DNA from 3 places in the Polaromonas sp. P1_F9 genome. Region 1 is predicted to be linked to each of the others. Evidence: predicted binding sites of a transcription regulator. Region 1 holds the regulator's gene; each other region holds the start of a gene.
The links. Region 1 encodes sigma-54, which starts transcription at its own class of promoters, with help from an activator protein. Its sites were predicted from a motif close to TGGCANGNAANCTGCTTT; they were not measured.

Region 1 (4,108 bases):
GCCTGATTGTTTACGACAACAACACCGACGTCTTCACCGTGGATGGCGGCGCGCAAAACCGTACGGCCAGCAACCCCACTGGACGGGTTCGCGCCATGCTGTCACCCCGCGCGACAGCCTCGGCACCCGTCGCGGCGCCGCCCGCAGGCCCCGCCCCGGTTCTGCGCCCCAGCACGACGCTGGGCAATGAAAAGAACTAGAAAGACCTGCACAGATGGATGTGGTGACTGACACTTCAGCGGCCCCGGTCGCTCCTTCCCCGACCCCCAGCCGCCTTGTTGCGCAAGGTCTGCAAAAATCGTACGGCAGTCGCAAGGTGGTGCAGGACGTTTCGCTGTCTGTGCAAAAAGGCGAAGTCGTGGGCCTGCTGGGCCCCAACGGTGCGGGTAAAACGACCTCGTTCTACATGATCGTGGGCCTGGTACGCGCCGATGCAGGCGAAATCTCCATCGATGGCGAGTCGGTCGAGCACATGCCGATTCACCTGCGCGCCCGCCTGGGCCTGAGCTACCTGCCGCAGGAAGCATCTATTTTCCGCAAGCTCACGGTGGAAGAAAACGTGCGTGCCGTTCTGGAGCTGCAGCTCGACAAAGCCGGAAAACCGCTGGGGCGCGCAGACATTGAGTCGCGGCTCGACGCCCTGCTGCAGGATTTGCGGGTAGATCATTTGCGCAATTCACCGGCGCCAGCTCTCTCGGGCGGTGAACGCCGCCGGGTCGAAATTGCGCGGGCGCTGGCAACCCAGCCGCGCTTCATCCTGCTGGATGAGCCCTTTGCCGGTATCGACCCCATTGCCGTGATCGAAATCCAGCGCATCATCGGCTTCCTCAAATCGCGCGGCATCGGCGTGCTGATCACCGACCACAACGTGCGTGAAACACTGGGCATTTGCGACCACGCCTACATCATCAGCGACGGCCATGTGCTGGCGCAAGGCACACCGTCCGAGATCGTGAATAACGCCGATGTGCGCCGCGTCTATCTCGGCGAACACTTCAAGATGTAGAGATGACTCCCCCCCGTTGTCGCTCACTTCGTGTAGCTCCCTCCCCCCTCGAGGGGGCGGCGCCTGCGGCCTGGCAAAGCCAGATCCGCGGCCCCTGCTTGAAAAATTCTTTCCGCTCTTTTATCAACGAGCCAAGTTAAACCTCCAGTGAAACAAGGTCTGTCACTCCGCGTCTCGCAGCATCTTGCGTTGACGCCCCAGTTGCAGCAGTCGATCCGGCTGTTGCAGCTGTCGACGCTCGAGCTGAGCCAGGAGGTCGAGCAGATGCTCGATGAAAACCCGTTTCTGGAAGTGTCGGAAGAGACGGCGGTGCGCGAAGAGTTTGGGCTGGAGCACATCAACACACCGGTGAGCCAGGACAGCCGCGAGTTTGAATCTGCTACGGATTCGATAGCTGGCGGCACAGACGAGACTAGCGCTACAGCCCCAAATGACACCGAAGTCAGTGCGGAGCCCAAGCTCGAGGAAAGCTGGGAAGGCGATGGCACGGTAGAAACCACGCCCGACGACAGCGAGTGGGGCAGCGATGCGCCGCCGCGCAAGAATAACAATGAAGAGAGCGAAGCCGAGGCGTCTGACCTGACCGGCAGCCATGAATCGCTACAGGACCACCTGCACCGTCAGTCGCTGAGCCTGCGCCTGTCGGAAGAAGACCGCGCCGCGCTGCACTTCCTCATTGAGTCGCTCAACGACGACGGCTACCTTGAAGACAGCCTGGCGTCGCTCGCGGCCGGTCTTGCAGGAGATGACATGGCGCAGGCGGAAGAGCTGGAGCAGCGTTTTGCGATGGCGCTCAAGCTGCTGCACCACATGGAGCCGGCCGGTGTCGGTGCGCGCAACCTGGCCGAATGCCTGAGCCTGCAGCTGCTGGACTGCAAGGACTGCGAAGAAACCCGCGCAGCCATTGCCATGTGCAAGCAACCCATGGAGCTGCTGGCCAAGCGCGACGTCAAGCGCCTGTCGCACCTGTGTGGGTTCACCGAAGCCGCCATCAAGGGCGCGATCACGGTGATTGGCCGGCTCGACCCCAAGCCCGGGCGCCGCTTTGTGAACGTGGAGCGCAACCTGATCGTTCCCGACGTCATCGTCATCAAATCGGGCCGGGGCTTCAAGGTTTCGCTCAATGGCGACGTCATGCCGCGCCTGCGCGTGCACGACATTTACGCCAATGCCCTCAAGCAGCACAAGGGCCAGGGTGGCCAGGCCTTGCAGCAGCGCCTGCAGGAAGCCCGCTGGTTCATCAAGAACATCCAGCAGCGCTTTGACACCATCCTGCGCGTGAGCAGCGCGATTGTGGAGCGGCAGAAAAACTTCTTCACACACGGCGAACTCGCCATGCGCCCGCTGGTGCTGCGCGAAATTGCCGACGAGCTGGGCCTGCATGAGTCCACCATCTCACGCGTGACCACGGCCAAGTACATGGGTACGCCCTTCGGCACCTTCGAGCTCAAGTATTTCTTTGGCTCCGCACTCGGCACCGAAACCGGCGGCAATGCCTCCAGCACGGCGGTGCGCGCGCTGATCAAGCAGTTCGTCTCGTCCGAAAGCCTCAAGAAGCCTCTCAGCGACAACCAGATTTCCGAGATGCTGAAAGAGCAGGGCATTGAATGCGCGCGCCGCACCGTGGCCAAGTACCGCGAAGCCCTGCGCATCGCGCCCGCCAATTTGCGCAAATCACTCTAGCCGCCCGATCAGGCCGCGCAGCCCCGCCCCTCAAAGTCAGTCATGAATCAACTCCAACTCTTTCTACCGTGCGCCGCAGGTGTCGAAACCTTGCTGGCCACCGAGGTCAAGCGTGTCACCGGTATCGACGGCAAAGCCTGGCGCGCGGGCGTGCAACTGCAGGCCTCATGGCGCGACGCCCTGCAGCTCAACCTGCACAGCCGCCTGGCGCAGCGCGTGCTGATCGAGCTGCAGCACAACCAGTACCGCAGCGAACAAGACCTCTACAACGCTGCTGCCAACGTGGCCTGGGAAATCTGGTTCACGCCCAAACAGACCTTCAAGGTCGAGATCACCGCCCAGCACAGCCCGCTGCAAAGCCTGAACTTCGCGGCGCTGAAGATCAAGGACGCGATTGCCGACCGCTTTCGCGCCAAGTTCGATGACGTGCGGCCCAGCGTCGACACGCGCTGGCCTGATGTGCGTATCTACGTGCACCTGACGACCGACACCGTTACGGTTTATATCGACACCTCGGGTGAGCCGCTCTTCAAGCGCGGCTGGCGTGAAGACAAGGGCGACGCGCCGCTGAAGGAAACGTTAGCCGCTGCCATGATCGCCGCCAGCGGCTGGGACCAGCTCTGCAAAGACGGCGTGCCGCTGTACGACCCCTGCTGTGGCTCGGGCACCATCGCGATTGAAGCCGCGCAGATCGCCTGCAACATCGCACCCGGTATCAATCGCCGTTTTGCCTTTCAGAAATACTTGCCCTTCCAGGGCCATGTGTGGGACGGCCTGCTCGACCAGGCCGAGGCCGCCATCACGGAACCCACGGCCAAGGTGTTCGGCAGCGACGTGTCTTTCCGCATGGTCGACTTTGCCGAACGCAATGCCGAACGTGCGGGCGTAGCCAATGCGGTGGAATTTCGCGGCGGCGATGCCTTGCAGCGCATGCCGCCCGCGCCGTCGGGCGTGATGCTGGTGAACCCGCCTTACGGCGAACGTATCGATGTGGCAGGCGTGGCCGGCATCACCGGCCTGCAGGGGCGCGACCAGCGCCGCCAGCAAGGACATGCCGGAGGACGCGTGCAGCAGGACCACCGCAACCAGCCGATCGATGAATTTGGCCAGCCGCTGAACCGGGACAGCGGTGACCAAGGCGACACGCGTGAAGAACCCGCCTTCGAAACATCGCGCGACCGTTCTGCCAACCCCGGCCGCGAGCAGGCGCAAAACGCCTGGGGCGAAGAAGCGACCGATTTTTTTCCGCAACTGGCTGCGCACTGGAAGAAAAACTACGCCGGCTGGACCGCTCACGTGCTCACGCCCGACCTCAAGCTGCCGGGCAAGATGCGCCTGAAAGAATCGCGCCGCGTGCCGATGTGGAATGGCCCCATCGAATGCCGCCTGTTCCGCTTTGACATGGTGACGGGCTCCGCA
Region 2 (4,108 bases), on a different contig from region 1:
AGGAACTCCCGATGCCCAGGAAGGGCGAGGACGGTCTATCAGTATGCGGCAAAGGTGCCGAAATACAAAGCCAGCAAACCCACAACCTGCCGGGGCAATAAAAAAGGACGGCATATGCCGTCCTTTTTTGGCCACAAACTGTATAAATGAACAGTATGCGGCTGAGCTTCGATCCCTGATTACAGGGAGTAGTACATCTCGAATTCGATGGGGTGGGTGGCTTGGCGCAGGCGGGTCACTTCACCCATTTTTAGTTCAATGTAGGCGTCGATCATGCTGTCGGTGAACACACCGCCTTTGGTCAGGAAGCTTCGGCCTACGTCGAGTGCGTCCAGCGCCTGGTCCAGGCTGTGGCACACGGTTGGCACTTTTGCATCTTCCTCGGGTGGCAGATGGTACAGATCCTTGGTGGCGGCTTCGCCCGGATGGATCTTGTTTTCCACGCCGTCCAGACCCGCCATCATCAGGGCCGAGAAGCCCAGGTAAGGGTTCATCAGTGGATCGGGGAAACGCGCTTCGATACGGCGGCCCTTTGGATTGGCAACGTAAGGAATGCGGATCGATGCCGAACGGTTTTTGGCCGAATAAGCCAGCTTGACCGGTGCCTCATAGCCAGGAACCAGACGCTTGTAGCTGTTGGTGCCTGGGTTGGTGATGGCGTTCAGGGCACGTGCGTGCTTGATGATGCCGCCGATGTAGTACAGGGCGAAATCAGACAGGCCCGCATAGCCGTCACCGGCAAACAGGTTTTTGCCGTCTTTCCAGATGGACTGGTGAACGTGCATGCCGGAGCCGTTGTCCCCGACAACAGGCTTGGGCATGAAGGTGGCGGTTTTGCCGTAGGCGTTGGCCACGTTCTGCACGACGTATTTCAGGACCTGGGTCCAGTCGGCGCGCTGAACCAGCGTGCTGAAACGGGTACCGATTTCGTTCTGGCCGGCGCCGGCCACTTCGTGGTGGAACACTTCGACGGGGATACCCAGCGACTCGAGGATCAGGGCCATCTCGGCGCGCATGTCTTGCGTGCTGTCGACGGGAGGGACAGGGAAGTAGCCGCCCTTGACGGTCGGACGGTGGCCGCGGTTGCCGCCTTCGAGCTTGGCGCCGGAGTTCCAGGGTGCTTCGTATTCTTCGATCTTGAAGAAGGTGCCCGACATGTCGGTGTTCCAGCGCACGTCATCAAAGATGAAGAATTCTGGCTCAGGACCGAAGTAAGCGGTGTCGCCCAGGCCGGAAGCCTTGAGGTAAGCCTCTGCGCGCTGCGCGATGGAGCGCGGGTCGCGGTCATAGGCCTTGCCGTCGGCGGGCTCGAGCACGTCGCAGCTCATGAACAGCGTGGTTTCTTCAAAGAACGGATCGATGTTGGCCGTCTTTGGGTCAGGCATCAGTTGCATGTCGGAGGCTTCAATGCCCTTCCAGCCGGCAATTGAGGAGCCGTCGAACGCATGGCCCGACGTGAATTTGTCTTCGTCAAAGTGGGACACGGGCACGGTCACGTGCTGTTCTTTGCCCCGGGTATCGGTAAAACGGAAGTCAACAAACTTGACTTCGTTTTCCTTGACCATTTTCATGACGTCTGCGACGGTCTTTGCCATCAAAATCTCCTGTTGCTGGATGGGTGGTTGAAAAATCTATTCGGGCTGTCGAATGCACTTTTTGTGCCACAGACATTGGCGGTTGGGTTTCCCGCCAAGCCCCGGATTGTGCCGCTGATTGTGCCGTGATCTGGCTTCACTTCCCGCCTTGGCACAGCCGAAAATACAAAAAACACCTGGCAGTAACAAATGCACCAATTAAGTGCAAATCGCTAAGTGCACATATTTGGGGCCATTATTTAACGCACCAATTCGGGGCCGAATTTCAGGTCAAATTTGTGCAGCCCCGCCAGCATGGCGGGATAGGCGCGGTTCACCGCTTCGGGGGCGCCTTTCACTCCCAATTCAATATGCCGGCCATATTCAGGGTGATCCACGCTCGGCAGGCTGAACACTTTGACACCCGCATGTGCCGCTTCAATATCGAGCATCAAGGGCGTGAGCATGGCCTCCATGGACCCAAAAATGATCACTGATTTTTCGGTGTAGGCCGACTTTTGGTGCAGGTGGGCATAGCCTGAATCCAGCACGCCTTCAATCATGGGCCAGGCCATGACCGGGAAACCGGGCACAAAGTGAACCGCCCCCTGCCCTGCGCGGCAGGTAAAGCCGGGAATCTTGTTATAAGGATTCGGAATAATCTCCGCGCCGACCGGAAACACGCCCATGTTCAGGCGATGGATGTTGTCGTCCCGCTCAGGCTCGTAGGGCGTGCCCTGCTCTTTGGCCACATCCGCCATACGTTCGAGGATCAGTGTTTTGGCCGTGGGATGCAGCGCCAGGTCAACACCCAACGCTCTGGCGGCACATTGCCGCGTATGGTCGTCAGGTGTGGCTCCTATACCGCCGCAGGAAAAGACCACGTCGCCGTGTTCACGCGCGGCGGCAAAGGCCCGCGCCAGCGTGGCCGTGATGCGTGCAGGGTCGTCGCCCACATAGTCGGCATAGGCCAACTGCAAGCCGCGCGCGCCCAGCAGTTCGATGGCTTTGGGCAGGTGTTTGTCGGCACGTTTGCCGGAAAGGATTTCGTCGCCGACGATGATGAGGCCGAATTGTGGGGTCATGTTCAGGCTTGTCAGGTAACGGGTTCAGGGTTGTGATTCGGGTTTGCCGCCCAGCGAACCGAAGCTGGGCGCCGGCCCGGGGAGAGCATCGGGGGCCAGTTCATTTGCTATCGATTCAATAGCTGCTTGCGCAAGCGGGTCGGGCGCCAGGGCATTATTCTTCTTGCGGAGTTGCTCCAGGGCCGACAGCGTGTAGTGCACAAACCAGAGCGAGGAAAATGCAAACACCAGGGTGTAGATCCAGATGGCCACCGGAACCAGGATGGGCGCCATGGCCACAAACATCGCGCCCGAGGCCCACAGCAGGCTGGGAGCCGCGCCGAGGTAGCCGCTGAACACACCGATCGCCAGCAGCGGCAGGCGATGCTCCTTGAATATCTGGCGGCGCTCTTCACTGCTGGCGTGGTCCACCATGGCGTCATAAGACATGACACGGTAAGTCAGCCAGCCCCAGATCAGCGGAGGCAACACCAGGATCAGCGGCGGAATCAGCCAAAGCGGAATCGAAATGACCAGCGCCACCACGGCCAGCAAGGTTGAGCCCAGCGACCAGAACAAACTGGTGAACAGGGAACCGCCCCGTTTGCGTTCCATTTGGGGAAAGCGCCGTTCAGCCACCAGGGCCACCATGGCCGGCGTCATGAGCAGCGCCACAAAGAGCAGTGCCACGATCACGATCACAGGAATCGCCAGGAACAGCAACAACGCAGGTGCCAGCACCATGCGCAGGTCGCTCAGGCCGAGACCCTCAAGCCAACGCACCAGGATGCTGACAAGCTCATAGCTGCCAATCTGCGAGCGAATGGCTTCTACGGCATCGTTCCAGAAAAAATACCCCAGGCCCAGCGAGATCACCACCATGATGATCAACGGCAGGACCGACAACGCAATGACCCGCGGGTGCAGGCAATACATCGCGGCGCGCCAAAAGGCGTCAAGAAGTTTGCTCATGACCAAGTGTAGCCCCCACGCTCCGCCCCTTCGCGGGTCGCTGCCTCCCGAGGGGGCCGTCCGCCTGCGGTCTGGCAAAGCCAGTCCCGCGGCTCATGCTGGCTTAAGAGCTCGACACGTTCAGGCTTTGCCGACGAGGCGTTTCAAGCCAATCCATTGCTGCGACCAGAAGCCTTTGCCGTAGTCGCGGTTAGCCTCCACCTGGTCGCGGATGCCCGTCGGGTCATAGCGCTGCTCAAAATTGACCGTGCGGAACAGCATGTCCCACCAGGGCAGCAGCACGCCGAAGTTGTGCCCCCCCAGCGTTTTTGGTCCGTGGCTTTCGTGGCCAATGCCGATGCTGTGGTGCAGCCGGTGAAAGCGCGGGCTGATCCACAGGCGCTCGCCCACATGCCCGAACCACATCCGCACATTGGCATGCTGAAAGCTTTCGCTGAGCTGGGTAAAGGCCACGATGGCAATGAACTGCCCCGGCGCCACGCCGATGAGCTGGGCCAC
Region 3 (4,108 bases), on a different contig from region 1:
GTTCCTTGAAAGGCTAAAAAGTGGACAGGGACCCAAGGTTAGCACCGGCAGGGCCGCCGCCGGAAACGGCCCCCCCAGCCGAATCCCGGCGATCGTGCAACGCCCACAAGGCACGCGCCAAAAAAAACAGCCCACCGGCTTGCGCCAGCGGGCTGAACATCCAAAGGAGATACTCAATCAGGGGGACTGCCCTGGGGCAGCCCGAATTCGTCCGACTATTAATTAGCGGTTGTAGGCGGTCTCACCGTGCGAGGTGATGTCCAGGCCTTCGCGTTCGTCTTCTTCGCTGACGCGCAGGCCGATCGTGAGGTCAACCACCTTGTAAGCGATGAAGGAAACCACACCGGACCAGACGATGGTGACCAGCACGGCCTTGGCCTGGATCCAGACCTGGCTGGCAATGGAATAAGCGTCAGGCGTCACGGCCGTGGCGGTGACCCAGTCGCCCACAAAGCTCGGGCCGCCCAGGGCCGGCGAGTTGAACACGCCTGTGAGCAGCGCGCCCAGGATACCGCCCACGCCGTGCACGCCGAACACGTCCAGCGAATCGTCAGCGCCCAGCAGTTTCTTCAGGCCGTTCACACCCCAGAGGCAGGCGAAGCCGGCGACCAGGCCGATGATCAGGCCGCCGCCGATGCCGACGTTGCCGGCTGCGGGCGTGATGGCCACCAAGCCGGCGACAGCGCCGGACGCTGCACCCAGCATCGAGGCCTTGCCGCGCATCAGCGCTTCACCGACACACCATGCCAGCACAGCGGCAGCGGTAGCACCCAGCGTATTGATGAAGGCCAGGGCGGCGAAGCCGTTGGCTTCCAGGGCGGAGCCGGCGTTGAAGCCGAACCAACCCACCCACAGCAATGCGGCGCCAACCATGGTCAACGTGAGGCTGTGAGGGGCCATGGCTTCCTTGCCGTAGCCGATGCGCTTGCCGATGCAGAAGGCGCCAACCAGGCCGGCGACGGCGGCGTTGATATGCACCACGGTACCGCCCGCGAAATCCAGGGCGCCCATTTGCCAGAGGTAACCACCCTTGGCGCTCATGGCGTCGGCGACTTCCTTGCCGGTGTAGGCGTCAGGGCCCATCCAGAACCAGACCATGTGCGCGATAGGCGCATAGCTGAAGGTGAACCAGATGGCCATGAACAGCAGCACGGCGGAGAACTTGATGCGTTCGGCAAAAGCGCCGACGATCAGCGTGCAGGTAATGCCGGCGAAGGTGGCCTGGAAGGCGGCGAACACGATCTCGGGGATCACGACACCCTTGCTGAAGGTCGCGCCGTTGGCAAAGGTGCCCGCGACGTTGTCCCAGATGCCCTTCATGAAGAGCCGGTCGAAGCCGCCGAAGAAGGCGTTGCCTTCAGTGAAGGCCAGGCTGTAGCCATAAATAAACCATAGCACGACGATCATCGAGAAAGTCACCATGACCTGCATCAGGACCGACAGCATGTTCTTGCTGCGGACCAGACCGCCGTAGAACAGCGCCAGGCCGGGCACGGTCATCATGATGACCAGCAGCGTGGAAACCATCATCCAGGCGGTGTCGCCTTTATTGGGAACGGGCGCAGCGGCAGCCGGTGCAGAGGCTGCTGCTGCAGCGGCGGGTGCTGTCGCTGCAGCAGGCGCGGCGGCTGAAGCCGCGGCTTCAGCCGGTTTGGCTTCTGCAGCGGAAGCGGCGGGCGCAGCTGCCGGGGCCTGCGCCATCACGGCGCCGGTCATCAGCAGGCTTAATCCCAGTACAAGGGAGGCAAGTAGTTTTTTCATGTCTATGTTCTCTTCGTTTTTTGGGGTAAGCCTTACAGCGCTTCCTTGCCGGTTTCACCGGTACGGATGCGCACGACCTGCTCGAGGTTGTAAACAAAAACCTTGCCGTCGCCGATCTTGCCGGTGCGGGCGGCGCCCTCAACCGCTTCAATCACGCGATCCACCAGCTCGTCGGAGACTGCTGCTTCGATCTTGACCTTGGGCAGAAAATCGACGACATACTCGGCGCCGCGGTACAGCTCGGTATGGCCTTTCTGGCGGCCGAAGCCTTTGACCTCAGTCACAGTAATGCCTTGCACGCCAATGCCGGAAAGCGCTTCACGCACTTCGTCCAGCTTGAACGGTTTAATGATGGCCGTTACGAGTTTCATTTTCAGGTTTCCTCCAGGGATGAATAGGGAAGCAGCATCGTCAAGCACCACCTCAGCCGGATTAAGGCTTTTGTACGAGTCATTGCTGATGGAGTCTCCGTAGAAGCTCCAAAGGTTGGCAACTTGCGTGGACTTCTTAGCAGGTAACGTGCCAAAGACACTTTGCGTGAATGATCAGCCTGCCCCCGAACTTCGAGCCAACCTCCGCGGATTGCAATGAATGCGATGCACCAATAAAGGGCGTATAGACGCACAATTTTGGCGCATGAAACCGAAAAAGCATCATCAAGCTTGTCTTTAGTGCACGGTAGTCTTCCGCAACGTTCGTTTCTGGGCCGGGCCAGCACCAGGAGATTGGTGCAAGAGTGCTATGGCGGATCCCGGCACTGACACAACCAGGCAAGTGCGCAGGACGAAAGTGAGCGCCGCTATCGGCTGCGGGGCACACCTTTCCGGCGAACCGGCGGCTGGCTTCTCTCGCTAGGCGATACTCGTCTTATGTGAAGGTCTGGTGCGCCTGCAACCCGGGATGGCCTCGGGTTCAGTTGTGATGCCGCCTCTGAGGGAGGGAGTTTCGAATGAGCTTGTCTTTAGTGCGTAGCCGCGCCTTGTTGGGCCTGGAAGCAAGGCCTGTGCAGGTGGAGGTGCATCTTGCCAATGGTTTGCCCAGCTTCACGCTGGTCGGGCTTGCGGAAACAGAAGTCAAGGAAGCACGTGAGCGTGTGCGCTCGGCCATCCAGAACACCGGCCTGGAATTTCCCGCCAATAAACGCATTACGGTCAATCTGGCACCTGCTGACCTTCCCAAGGATTCCGGCCGGTTCGACCTGCCTATCGCGCTCGGAATCCTGGCGGCCAGCGGCCAGATCGACGCCCGCAAACTGGAAGGCTATGAATTCGCCGGCGAATTGTCGCTGGGCGGCGATTTGCGGCCCATTCGGGGAGCGCTTGCCATGAGCCTCGCTCTGGCGCGCCCGGAACGGCTTGCCGCCGAGAAACTGCCGAAGCTGGTGCTGCCGGAGGCCAGTGCCCAGGAAGCAGCGCTGGTCCCCGGCGCCGAAATCTTTCAGGCGCACCATTTGCTCGATGTGGTGAGGCAATTTTTGCCGGGCGACACCCCGATTGAAGCAGGGGAAGGCTGGTCGCGCGTCAAGCCGATCGTGCCTTCGGGGCAGTCCCCGTATCCTGATCTGGCCGACGTCAAAGGCCAGGCGGCGGCCCGGCGCGCGCTGGAAATTGCCGCGACCGGCGGGCACAGTGTACTGATGATGGGCGCTCCAGGCTCCGGAAAATCCATGCTGGCGCAGCGCTTTGCGGGCCTCCTGCCGGCCATGACTACCGAAGAAGCGCTGGAAAGCGCAGCGGTGGCGTCATTGGGCGGCCGGTTCACGCTGGACAAATGGGCGATACGCCCCACCTGCGCGCCGCACCACACGGCCAGCGCCGTTGCGCTTGTCGGCGGTGGTTCCCCGCCGCGGCCTGGTGAAATTTCCCTGGCGCACCGCGGCATCCTGTTTCTGGATGAACTCCCGGAGTTTCCGCGGGCAGCCCTGGAAGCCCTGCGTGAACCGCTGGAGTCCGGCACCATCACCATTTCGCGAGCCGCCCAGCGCGCCGAGTTTCCGGCGCGGTTTCAGCTGGTCGCAGCGATGAACCCTTGCCCCTGCGGTTACCTCGGCTCGAGCTTGCGGGCTTGCCGTTGTTCGCCCGAACAGGTGTCGCGTTACCAGGGCAAGCTCAGCGGCCCGCTGCTGGACCGCATCGACCTGCATGTTGAGGTGGGTGCGCTCGCAGCCGATGAACTGGTCAACGCGCCGCCGGGCGAGGCCACCGCCGTTATCCGGGCCCGGGTTGCCACGGCACGTGACCGCGCTATTGCCCGGCAGGGCACCACCAACCAGGCACTGGAAGGCCAGGCCATTGATGCACAGTGCCAGCTCGATGACGCGGCCGCGAAATTCCTGAACACCGCAGCA

Region 2: the regulator sigma-54 is predicted to act here: its motif matches at 1,647-1,664, upstream of glnA (type I glutamate--ammonia ligase).
Region 3: the regulator sigma-54 is predicted to act here: its motif matches at 2,269-2,286, upstream of glnK (P-II family nitrogen regulator).

The regions. Positions count from the first base shown of each region.
Region 1 is NZ_JBFUBT010000008.1:55,474-59,581, reverse strand. Features, by position in the region: gene lptA (lipopolysaccharide transport periplasmic protein LptA) at 1-200, shown strand, start outside; gene lptB (LPS export ABC transporter ATP-binding protein) at 215-1,006, shown strand; gene AC1DYR_RS20165 (RNA polymerase factor sigma-54) at 1,154-2,689, shown strand; gene AC1DYR_RS20160 (THUMP domain-containing class I SAM-dependent RNA methyltransferase) at 2,732-4,108, shown strand, end outside.
Region 2 is NZ_JBFUBT010000001.1:747,361-751,468, forward strand. Features, by position in the region: gene glnA (type I glutamate--ammonia ligase) at 180-1,595, opposite strand; gene AC1DYR_RS03510 (competence/damage-inducible protein A) at 1,835-2,659, opposite strand; gene AC1DYR_RS03515 (EI24 domain-containing protein) at 2,684-3,610, opposite strand; gene AC1DYR_RS03520 (sterol desaturase family protein) at 3,731-4,108, opposite strand, start outside.
Region 3 is NZ_JBFUBT010000005.1:82,775-86,882, forward strand. Features, by position in the region: gene AC1DYR_RS16205 (ammonium transporter) at 223-1,761, opposite strand; gene glnK (P-II family nitrogen regulator) at 1,794-2,132, opposite strand; gene AC1DYR_RS16215 (YifB family Mg chelatase-like AAA ATPase) at 2,711-4,108, shown strand, end outside.